Desulfatibacillum aliphaticivorans DSM 15576: one gene and its partner. The protein of the gene in region 2 interacts with the protein of the main gene of each other region in a pairwise test. Links are inferred from orthologs where the notes say so. Each region holds a gene or a part of one and is shown on either strand. Other genes may lie near its edges. The genes, in order: gyrB and gyrA.

Evidence for each region.
Region 1: the proteins of gyrA (region 2) and gyrB interact in binary tests that used the Escherichia coli proteins (3 or more experiments, as listed by UniProt). The link is inferred for Desulfatibacillum aliphaticivorans DSM 15576 from one-to-one orthologs.

The regions. Positions count from the first base shown.
Region 1 is NZ_AUCT01000013.1:60,826-68,114, reverse strand. What follows is about bases 1,730-4,795. They hold gyrB (DNA topoisomerase (ATP-hydrolyzing) subunit B), read left to right. Parts: upstream 1,730-2,076; coding sequence 2,077-4,515; downstream 4,516-4,795. Other genes in these bases: G491_RS0114095 (TIGR03960 family B12-binding radical SAM protein), read left to right, coding at 4,645-4,795; dnaN (DNA polymerase III subunit beta), read left to right, coding at 1,730-2,072. In the rest of the region: G491_RS0114110 (DUF4301 family protein), read left to right, coding at 1-651; more of dnaN, read left to right, coding at 942-1,729; more of G491_RS0114095, read left to right, coding at 4,796-7,134; G491_RS0114090 (Rne/Rng family ribonuclease), read left to right, coding at 7,162-7,289. UniProt on the Escherichia coli protein: DNA gyrase negatively supercoils closed circular double-stranded DNA in an ATP-dependent manner to maintain chromosomes in an underwound state.
Region 2 is NZ_AUCT01000006.1:85,357-89,500, forward strand. What follows is about bases 1-3,066. They hold gyrA (DNA gyrase subunit A), read right to left. Parts: upstream 2,719-3,066; coding sequence 283-2,718; downstream 1-282. Other genes in these bases: G491_RS0106630 (NAD(P)H-dependent glycerol-3-phosphate dehydrogenase), read right to left, coding at 1-275. Also shown: G491_RS0106640 (AI-2E family transporter), read right to left, coding at 3,390-4,144. UniProt on the Escherichia coli protein: A type II topoisomerase that negatively supercoils closed circular double-stranded (ds) DNA in an ATP-dependent manner to maintain chromosomes in an underwound state.

The DNA of each region.
Region 1 (7,289 bases), on a different replicon or contig from region 2:
GACCGCTTGAAGGCCGAAAGATCCCGATGGAAAAAGGCCTTGGGCGGTTTCATGGTCTTCCTCCAGGACCGGACTTTCAAATACATCCGAATGCTTTCCCGGGAGGACGCCAATTTTACCATGCTTAACGAAGCCGTGGACTTTGTCTCGGACTTATTCGGCCTGAAATCCCATTTTCACGGCCTGACCCCCGAGGCAACCAGAGAGACTGTCCTTAAGCTGCTTAACCGGCCGGTCAGGATTTGCGGCATGGTTAAAAACGAGGGCGATCCCGGGGGCGCCCCTTTTTGGGTGCGCGGAAACGACGGCGCCACGACCATCCAAATCGTGGAAAGCGCCCAGATCAATAAGGAATCCCAAAAATCCGTGGATATTTTTTCGTCGTCCACCCACTTCAACCCCGTGGACGTGGTTGTCGGAGTTACGGATTATCAGGGAAACAAGTTTGACCTGACCGACTTTGTGGATAATGATGCGGTTTTTATTTCGGAAAAATCCCTGGAGGGGCGGCCCTTAAGGGCCCTGGAACGCCCGGGTTTATGGAACGGGTCCATGTCGGGCTGGAACACGGTTTTCGTGGAAGTGTCCAAAGCCTCCTTTAATCCGGTTAAAACCGTAAACGACCTCCTTCTTCCGTCTCATCAGGTATGATTTTTTCTTATTTTATGCTATGGTAAAAGGTCCTGGATTTGGCGGCTGCGGACTGTTTAAATCCAGGACGGCAACATTGACGATTAATCGGGACTTATTAACAAAGAAAAAATTCCTGTTCAAAAGCCCCGGTTTTTCAGCGCCTGATTCACAAGGGTGTCAACATATTTTCAAAAATTTATTTTCAATTATTTTAAAGACCTATTGCTTTTTTTGAAGATATGAAATATCCTTATTTTTATTATGAAGTTTTTAGAATAAACTAAAATAATATCACTCTGGAGAACGCCATGCAGTTTTCAATCAGCAAGGAAATCTTTCTGGACGGCATAACAAAAGTGCAGGGAATCGCGGGTAGAAAAACCACCTTCCCCATCACAGCCAATGTGCTTATCTCTGCCCAGGGCTCCACCATCACCTTGGTGGCCACTGATTTGGAAATCGGTTTTAAAGGCCATTATCCAGCCACAGTGGAAGAAGAAGGCACTATCACCATTCCGGGAAAAAAGCTGTTTGAGATAGTCAGGGAGTTTCCCCACGGCACCGTGGATGTTCGGGACCTGGAAAACGGCTGGGTGCAGATCTTCAAGGACAAGGTCCAATACAAGATCGTCGGCATGGATCCCAATGACTTTCCAAAACTGCCTGAAGTGGAAGGGATGGAGCTTTTTGAACTGGATTCCCTGGTGTTCGCCGACATGATCGAAAAAACCAATCTGTCCGGCGGCATGAGTTCAGAGGAAAAACGGCCCCATCTCATAGGCGTGTACCTGGAAAAAATCGTCCAGGAGGAGAAAAACGGCCTGCGTATGGTTTCCACAGACGGCAACCGCCTGGCCAGGGTGGACTATATACCGGACGAAGGCATGCAGCCGCCTGCTTTTGACGGCGCCAAGGGAGTCATCCTGCCGAAAAAGGTGATGACCGAAATCCTTCGGGTGTCGGAAGGCGGAGGAAAGATAAGCCTTGGGGTGCAGAAGAACTATTTCGTCATTCAAAAGGAGGCCGAAACCATCATCGGCAGACTGGTGGAAGGGGAATATCCCGACTATAATCTGGTCATCCCTAATGATCTGGAAACTTTTTTCGAGATTGAAAAGCAGCCTTTTGTTTCCATTTTGAAAAGAATGTCTATCTTATGTTCTGAGCGTTACAGGGCCGTCCGATTCAAGGTGGATCCCCAGCGCCTGGAAGTAAGCGTGAATAACCCGGAATTGGGAGATTCCAATGAAGAAATGCCCATTGCTTTTAATGGCGGGGCATTTGAAGCGGCCTTTAACCCCCGTTTTTTTGTGGACGCTTTAAATCCTATGAAAAGCGACATGATCAAGGTTAATATCCTGGACTCCAGCAAGCCCTGCATTCTGGAAGGCTCTGAAGATCCGAGATATCTGTCCGTCATCATGCCCATGAGAATGTAAAATAATGACACAAGAATACACCGCTGAAAATATCAAGGTCCTACAAGGACTGGAAGCCGTTCGCAAAAGACCTTCCATGTATATTGGAAACGTCAGTACCGAGGGTTTGCATCACCTTGTTTACGAGGTTGTGGACAACAGTATCGACGAAGCCATGGCCGGGTATTGCGACCATATCCAGGTGACTATTCATGAAGACAATAGCGTCACCGTAGAGGATAACGGCCGCGGCATCCCGACGGGCATGCATAAGACGGAAGGCATTCCCGCCGTGGAAGTGGTTATGTGCAAGCTCCACGCCGGCGGTAAATTCGACAACGCGACGTACAAAGTCTCCGGCGGCCTCCATGGCGTCGGCGTCTCCGTGGTGAACGCCCTGTCCGATTTTCTGGAAGTGGAAATTTACCAGGGAGGGGAGATTTATTATCAAACCTACTCCAAGGGAGGGAAAACCAGCGAGCTTGAGGTCATCGGCAAGACCAAAAAGCGCGGCACCAAAATCCACTTCGCGCCCGACACCACCATTATGACCGATGAGGATTACCAGTACGCCATCCTGAGCAAGAGGCTGCGTGAACTGGCGTTCCTCAACGCGGGCATCAAGATCACCCTGGAAGACGAACGCTCCGACGAGGAGAAAGAGGAATTCCTGTATAAGGGCGGCATCATATCCTTTGTGGAATACCTCAACAGAAGCCGGACCACCCTGCACAAGCCCATTTTTATGGCTGGCGCCAAAAGCAATATTGAAATTGAGGTGGCCCTGCAATACACCACTGCGTTCTCCGAAAGCATCCTGACCTTCGCCAATAACATCAACACGGCGGAAGGCGGAAGCCACTTGATCGGCTTTAAAGCGGCCCTCACCAGGACCATCAATCAATACGCTTCCAGCGATAATGTCGCCAAAAACGCCCAAACAAAAATTTCAGGCGACGATGTTCGCGAAGGCCTGACAGCTATTGTGAGCATCCGCATTCCAGATCCTCAGTTTGAAGGCCAGACCAAAACCAAATTGGGCAATAGCGAAGTAAAAGGCCTCGTGGAAAGTTTGGTCAATGAGAAATTGGGCGCCTTCTTTGAGGAAAATCCCTCCATCGCCAAAAAAATGGTCATGCGCGCGGTGGAAGCCGCCAGAGCCCGGGAAGCAGCTCGCAGGGCCCGGGATTTGGCTCGTAAAAAAGGCGCGTTAAACGACTCCACCCTGCCGGGCAAGCTGGCCGAATGCCAGATTTCAGAGCCCAAGCTGAGAGAGCTGTTTCTGGTTGAGGGCGACTCGGCCGGCGGCTCCGCCAAGCAAGGAAGGGATCGTAAGTTCCAGGCTATTTTGCCGCTTAAAGGCAAGATCCTGAATGTGGAAAAAGCCCGGTTCGACAAAATTTTGCAAAGCGACGAAATTAAAAATATGATCACCGCCTTGGGCACCGGCGTGGGCGCCGAGGAATACGACATTAAGAAAATCCGGTATCATAAAGTCATCATCATGACAGACGCCGATGTCGACGGCTCTCACATCCGCACTTTGCTGCTGACTTTTTTCTATCGTCAATTGCCCGAAATTCTGGACGAAGGCTTTTTGTATATCGCCCAGCCTCCTTTGTATCGCGTGGGAAAAGGAAAGGCGGCCAAATACCTGAAAGACGATCAGGAAATGAGTGAATACCTCCTGAGGCGCATTTGCGAATCCAGAAGCATCAGGAGAACCACCGAAGACAAACCCATGGCCGAGCATCAGATGTATTTGTTCCTGTGCGATCTTACCGAGTACGTCACTACTTTGCAGAGGTTGGACAGGCGCGGCATCCCAGCCGACATGGCGGAAGAAGTCATCAAGGCCGGCATCATATCCAAGACCGGACTCAGGGATGAAGCCAGGATGATTGAGCTTCGGAATAATCTCATTGCCAAGGGATACGAAGTCAGCGAGTTGGATTATTCAGACGAACGGCGGGTGTACGAGTTGATGGTCACCCCGCTTCCCAAAGCCCAAGGGCAGGGCGACACCAGCGAAGTATCCATCTATGACAAGCTGGAGCCCATTAAAATCGGCCGCGGTTTTATTTATTCATCCGATTTTCAAAAATGCGCTGTGCTCAGCAAAAGAGCCTTGGATGCAAACGGCGACGCCTTTGTTGTTTGGTCCAGGGGCAAAGACGAAGAAAAAACAGTGGAGCTGCCCAATAAGGAAGAACTGCTTCATCACTTGATGGAAGAGTCCAAAAAAGGCATCAGCCTGCAGCGGTACAAAGGTTTGGGCGAAATGAACCCGGACCAACTGTGGGAAACCACCATGGATCCTGAAAAAAGACGGCTGGTCAAAGTCAAGGTGGAAGACGCCATTGAGACGGACGAAATGTTCCGCCTGTTGATGGGCGACGAGGTGGAGCCCCGCAGGGATTTCATCCAGAGCAACGCCTTGGAGGTCACCCAGCTGGATATTTGATTTCAGGTGAAATTCCGCTTGATTATTTTTTTTTGGGGGAGAACTCATTTTTATTGAGTCTCCCCCAATGTAATTTTTTAGATCCCTGTTTGAGGGGGAAAATCGGACGTAGTATTAGCGTCAGCTGCTATGAATAAACTGGAAAAAGACAAAATATTGACCCGGGTCCGCAGGCCCGGAAGATACCTGGGAACAGAGATCAATTCCGTCCATAAGTCGCCCGAAGAGGTTAAACTGCAGGTCGCACTGGCTTTTCCCGATCTTTATGAAATTGGAACCTCCCATTTCGGAATTCAGATTCTCTACAGCATTTTAAACGGCAGGGAAGACATCCTGGCCGAAAGGGTTTACGCGCCTGACGACGACCTTGAAAAACTGCTGGGCGAAGAAAAAATTGATCTCTTCACTTTGGAAAGCCATCGTCCTTTAAAGGATTTTGACTGGATAGGAATCAGCCTGCTTTATGAGCTTAATTACACCAATATGCTCACTATGTTGAATCTGTCCGGAATTCCATTTTACTCTAAAGATCGCGGCGATGATCAACCTTTAATCATAGGAGGCGGTCCGTGCGCCTGCAATCCGGAGCCGATTGCCGATTTTTTTGACGCTATATTGATTGGAGACGGAGAAGAAGCCATCCTCGAAATGGCTGATGCTTGGCTGGAATGGAAAAATAAGGAAAATCCTGTAAAAAGCGATCTTCTGGACAAACTGGCCGAAATCCGCGGAGTCTACGTACCTTCCCATTTTGAGTTTGACGCAGTATCAGAAAAACTCACTCCTAAGCCCGGCAAGCAAAGCTCCGTCAAAAGAACGATTATTCCGGATTTAAATGCAACGTATTTCCCTATAGATCCCATCGTTCCTTATTCCAATCCGGTGCATGATCGGCTGCGCCTGGAAATTTCCCGCGGGTGCGGCAGGGGATGCCGTTTTTGCCAGGCCGGGATGATTTATAGGCCAGTGCGGGAGAGAACGCCGGAGAACCTCATGGAGTATGCCCGCAAATCCCTGACTCAAACCGGGTATGAGGACATATCCCTCCTGTCCTTAAGCGTGGGGGATTATTCCTGTCTGGATTGGCTCATGAGCGGAATCATGAAGGAATTCAGCAAGCAGCAGGTGGCGGTTTCTTTACCATCCATGCGTGCGGGAACCCTTACCCGCCCTTTGATGGAAGAGATCAAAAAGGTCCGTAAGACGGGATTTACCATAGCGCCGGAAGCCGGAACCCAGCGCTTGCGGGACGTCATCAATAAAAACATCAGCGAAGAGGAAATCATTCAAACCGTTTCCGACGCTTTCTATATGGGGTGGAAGCTGATTAAGCTGTATTTCATGATCGGCCTTCCCACGGAAACCCAGGAAGACGTCCAGGGCATCGTGGACCTGGTGCACAAATTAAAGGATTTGGCCGGAAAGAAAGCCGACATCACCGCCAGCATCGGGGTGTTCGTGCCTAAGCCGCACACTCCGTTTCAATGGGCTCGCCAGATTTCCATTGAGGAGGCGTGGGAGCGCCTGGATTACATCAAAGACAGGCTTAAACGGCCCGGCGTTAAAACAAAATGGCAAAATCCCCAGGTCAGCGTTATTGAAGGGGTATTTTCCCGTGGGAACAGAAAACTGGCCCCTTTGCTGGTCGACGCCTGGAATAAAGGCGCCCGGTTTGACGGCTGGTCCGATCATTTTGATTTTCATCTGTGGCGGGAACTCATGGAGGCCGACAGCATAAATCCGGACGACTATATAGGCGGCAAACCGACGGAAGAGCCTTTGCCCTGGGATCATATAGACATGGGCGCCACGAAGAAATTCCTCCAAAAGGAGTTGCAAAAGGCCCTGGACGTGGAAAAAACCCCGGGCTGCAGCAAGGAAACCTGCTCCGGTTGCGGGGTGTGCGATTTTTCCAATATACAGCCTATATTTTCAAAAAGTCCTGAAAAAGTCGAAAACCAGGAATCCGAGGAGGGCTCGGAGAATATAAACTATAGGAAGCTGATGGTTTATTATTCCAAAACAGACGACGCCCGCCACCTGGGCCATTTGGAAATGATCAGCCAGGTGCACAGAGCCTTGCGAAGAGCGCGCATACCCATGATGTATTCCAAGGGATTCCACCCCATGCCCAAGGTCTCGTTTTCTCAGGCCTTGCCGGTGGGAATGGAAAGCCTGGAAGAAAATTTTATCATAACTGTAGACAGCCGCTTTCAGCCCGAGTACATGTTGGAGCGCCTTGAAGGGCGGCTGCCCGAGGGTTTGGAAGCGTTCCGGTGCGAACCCTTTACCAAAGGAGCCAGGGCGGGAGAGCCGGACGTTATATATTACAAGGTTAGGCTCGAGCCGGAGCATGATGAAAAAATAATGGCCTTTAGCGAGGCGAAAGAGTATATTGTAACGCATACGAATCATAAGGGAAAGCAATGGGAGCTTGATCTGGCCCAATTGGTTGAAATACAATCAATGGGGGATGGAGCCTTTTTCTTGTCTGTAAAAAATATTCCGGGAAAGAGCATCCGGCCCATGGAGATTCTCGGTCATATATTGGGACTCTCTCCCGAATCGTTGGCGGGATGCCGCGTGGTTAAGCAGCCTGCATCCAACGCAGGGAGTTGACCCTTAGTAATAAGGGGTAAAAATGCAATGGAAAAAAAACTGATAATTAATGACGCCGGATTTGAAACCAGGGTGGCTCTGGTGGAGGACGGCGCTCTTGCTGAGTTATATATCGAACGCACCGGAGAGTCCGATATCGTCAGCAATATATATAA
Region 2 (4,144 bases):
TCCGAGGGAACCACGCTGACGATCATGTCCTTGTCTTTCAGGGCTTCTTCCAGATTCAGGGAAGGCGTGATGTTTTCGGACAATTTGATGTCCGGCAAAAACACCTTGTTTTCCCGCTCCTTGGCTATGGACTCGGCGACTTCTTCCTCCAAAACCCATAAGGAGGTCTTATAGCCCTTGGACGCCAGTAACTGGGCCAGGGCCGTGCCCCAGCTTCCTCCGCCAACAACAGCAACCTGCAACTCGTCTATGCTTTTGTTGAGAGTATATGCCATGCGATTGTTATTTCTCCTCGTCTTTTTCAGCCAGCCGCTGGGCGCCGATCAACTTTTCTCCCGGCTCCATGCCCATGAGGCGCACGCCCATGGTGTTCCTGCTGATCACCGAGATGTCCCCCATGGGCATACGGATAATCTTACCCGCATCGGTCATGAGCATCAGGTCATCGTCGTTGGAGACGACCAGGATGGAAACCACGGCCCCGTTCCTCTCGTGGGTGCGGATGGTGATCACGCCCTTGCCGCCGCGCTTCTGCAGCGGGTATTCGTCCAGGGACGTGCGCTTTCCGAATCCGTTTTCCGTGCACGAGAACAGGGTTTTGCCGTGAGTCAGCACTTCCATGCCCACAAGGTGGTCTCCGGCGGCGAGGGTCATGCCCTTGACGCCCCGGGAAACGCGGCCCATGGCCCGCACGTCCGATTCGTGGAAACGAATGGACTTGCCGAAGGCGGAGCCCAAAAATACGTTTTGGGTGCCGTCGCTTATGCGGGCTGCGATGAGCTGGTCTCCTTCACCGAGGCTCAGGGCGATGATTCCGTTGGACCTGGGATTGCTGTACGCCAGAAGATCGGTCTTTTTGATGATGCCGTCTTTGGTGGCCATGATAATGTTGTATCCCGGCTCGAACTCTTTCACGTCCAGCACGGTGGCCAATTGCTCGTCAGGAGCAAGATTGAGCAGGTTGGATATGAACTTGCCCTTGGCGGCCCTTCCGGCCTGGGGAATTTCGTAGACCTTTCTCCAGTACACCCTGCCCAGGTTGGTGAAAAAGAGCAGGGTGTGATGGGTGGAAGCCACGAAAAGACGGGAGACGAAGTCTTCATCCCCGGTGCCCATGCCAATCTTGCCTTTGCCGCCGCGGCGCTGGCTGTGGTACAGGGTCAGGGGATTGCGCTTGATGTAGCCGCGATGGGAGATGGTCACCACCATGTCTTCTTCCACGATCATGTCTTCGATGGTGATTTCCCCTTCGTCGTCCACGATTTCCGTCCGCCGTTCGTCCACGTATTCGGTTCTGACTTCCAGCAATTCGTCTCGAACGATCTCCAGCACCAGTTGGTCGCTTGCCAGGATTTCCTTGTACCGGGCGATGGCTTTGATCAATTCCCGATACTCTTCCTCCACCTTTTCGATTTCCAGGCCGGTGAGCTTTTGCAGGCGCATGTCCAAAATGGCCTGGGCCTGAATCTGGGTGAGGTCAAATCTGGCCATGAGGCCTTCCCGGGCTTCCAAAGGCGTGCTGCTGGCCCGGATGAGCTTCACCACCTCGTCCAGATTATCGATGGCTATCTTGTAGCCTTCCAAAATATGTGCACGGGCTTCGGCTTTGGCAAGCTCATATTTGGTCCGGCGGATCACCACCACCTTCCGGTGGGCGATGAAGTACTGGAGCGTTTCTTTGAGATTGAGCAGCTCGGGCCTGTTATTGACGATGGAAAGCAGGATGATGCCGAAGGAGTTTTCCAACTGGGTGTGCTTGTAGAGCTTGTTGATGATGATGGATGCCATCTCATCTTTTTTCAAGCCCATGGCAATGCGCATACCCTCCCGGTCGGACTCGTCCCGCACAAAGGCCAGGCCTTCTATCACCTTGTCCTTCATGAGGTGGGCGATTTTTTCAATCACCCTGGCTTTGTTCACCTGGTAGGGCAGCTCCGTCACCACCAAGGTTTCCTTGCCGGTGCGGTTGTCCTTTTCCACCATGATGCGGGCGCGAATCTTGATGATGCCCCGGCCCGTGGAATAAGCGCTGTGAATGCCGGCCCTGCCGTAGATAATGCCGCCCGTGGGAAAATCCGGCCCGGGAACATATTGGAGCAGCTCCTCAGGCATCAGCTTGGGATTTTCTATGAGCGCGCACAGGGCGTCCGTGATCTCCCCCAGGTTGTGGGGCGGAATATTGGTGGCCATGCCAACCGCGATGCCGGCCGAGCCGTTCACCAACAGGTTGGGAATCCGCGTGGGCAGGACCGTGGGTTCTTGTATGGTTTCATCGTAATTGGGGATGAAATCCACGGTTTCCTTGTCCAGATCCTCCAAAATGGCGTGGGCCATCTTTTGCATCCGGACTTCCGTATAACGCATGGCGGCTGCAGGGTCTCCGTCAATGGACCCGAAGTTGCCCTGGCCGTCAACCAGTGGATAGCGCAGGGAAAAATCCTGGGCCATACGCACCATGGTATCGTATATCGCCGCATCGCCGTGGGGGTGATACTTACCCATGACGTCGCCGACGACGCGGGCGGATTTCTTATACGGCTTGTTATAATCGTTTTTTAGTTCATGCATGGTGAAAAGCACACGCCGATGAACCGGTTTTAGGCCGTCCCGCACGTCCGGCAGGGCGCGGCCTATAATCACGCTCATGGCGTAATCGAGATACGATTTTTTCATCTCGCTCTCGATGCTTATTTCGAGCATGTTTTCTCCCAAATCCATGGTTACTCCTGTAAGTGGAAAGATTGTCTCGACAAGAGAGGCCGGAAGGATTTTCCGGCCTCTTTTTTAGACCTGATTCCTGTACGAGGAAATATATACTTTTAGTCGACAAATCCACGATAGTCAAGGCTTTTAAGGGATTTTCGCCATGAAAGAACTGCTTCATAACGGCCGGTATTTTTTGGGTTTTCAGGGGCTTCATCAGACCTTGCATTTAGGTTTTTTCAATGGTTCGTCTTGGGATGGATCAGCCGAATTTTTATCTCCCCGGATAATATTTGAGCGAGTCGCTAAACAATCCCAAAAAGCATAGGATTTCGGCGCCAAGCGGCGTCACGGCTTGTCCTGTATACTTATTTGGGTAGCCCCGCAGAGCAGTATCCTGCCGGGGTTGCGTAGCAACAAAAGGCGCGCCCCCAAAAGAAATTGGAAACCTGGAACGCCTGGCGGGCGTATGGCCCCGGGGGAAGTTTTTTGTTGGCTTTAAATAACGCCGTCTTCCGCCCCAACTCATTGGTTTTAAATGACCAACGAGGCCGCACCTTTTGTCCTGACGGACCCAGGCAAAAACTGCCTTGCCTGGGCCACCCTAGCATGGTGCGCATAAATCGGAATGTAGTGACAGGCCCCCGGCACCTGCTATTTCTGGCATTGCATGCTACGTCAGGGCTTTATGCTTCCACAATGGCTTTGTAGCTGGCGCGGTAGATGTCGGCCAGGGTGAGGAAGAAGGTGACGATGAGGGGGCCGTAGATGACGCCCAGGATGCCGAAGATTTTCAGGCCGCCCATGATGGCCAAAAAGACCAGCAGGGGGTGCATCTGGACCCTGTCTCCCACAAGCTTGGGTTTGATGACGTATTCCACGGAAAAGGACAGAATCGAGTAAAAGATAATGAAGAATACGCCCGTGGCGATTTTTCCTTGGATAAACATAATGATCGCCGCAGGCAGGAAGACCACGCCGATTCCCACAATGGGCAAAAAGGCCAGGATGCCCATGACCACGCCCCATAAAAACGGAGAGGGCAGGCCGAACAGGGCGAAAACCGCGCCGCCCAATATCCCCTGGGCCAATCCGCACACGCCGTTGCCCAAAATGACGGCGCCGGACATATCCTTGAATTTGGCCACCAGCTTCTCGTCCTGATCCTGGGGCAGGGGGGACATGTCCACCAAATAGTCCACCAGCTTGCCGCCGTCTATCAATATAAAGAATATTATCAGGACCATAAAGAGGAAGTTAAGCACAAAGTTGAGAACATTGGATACGACGGCCTTGCCGGAGTCCAGGAGAAATCCGCCCACAAACTGGCCGATCTGGGAGGCGGCTTGCGTGATTTCTGCGCCGGAAATCACAATCCCGTAATCGTCTATGTGCTGGTTGATGGTCTCAAGCAGGGTGCTGTTGTTGATGAACGTCCTGA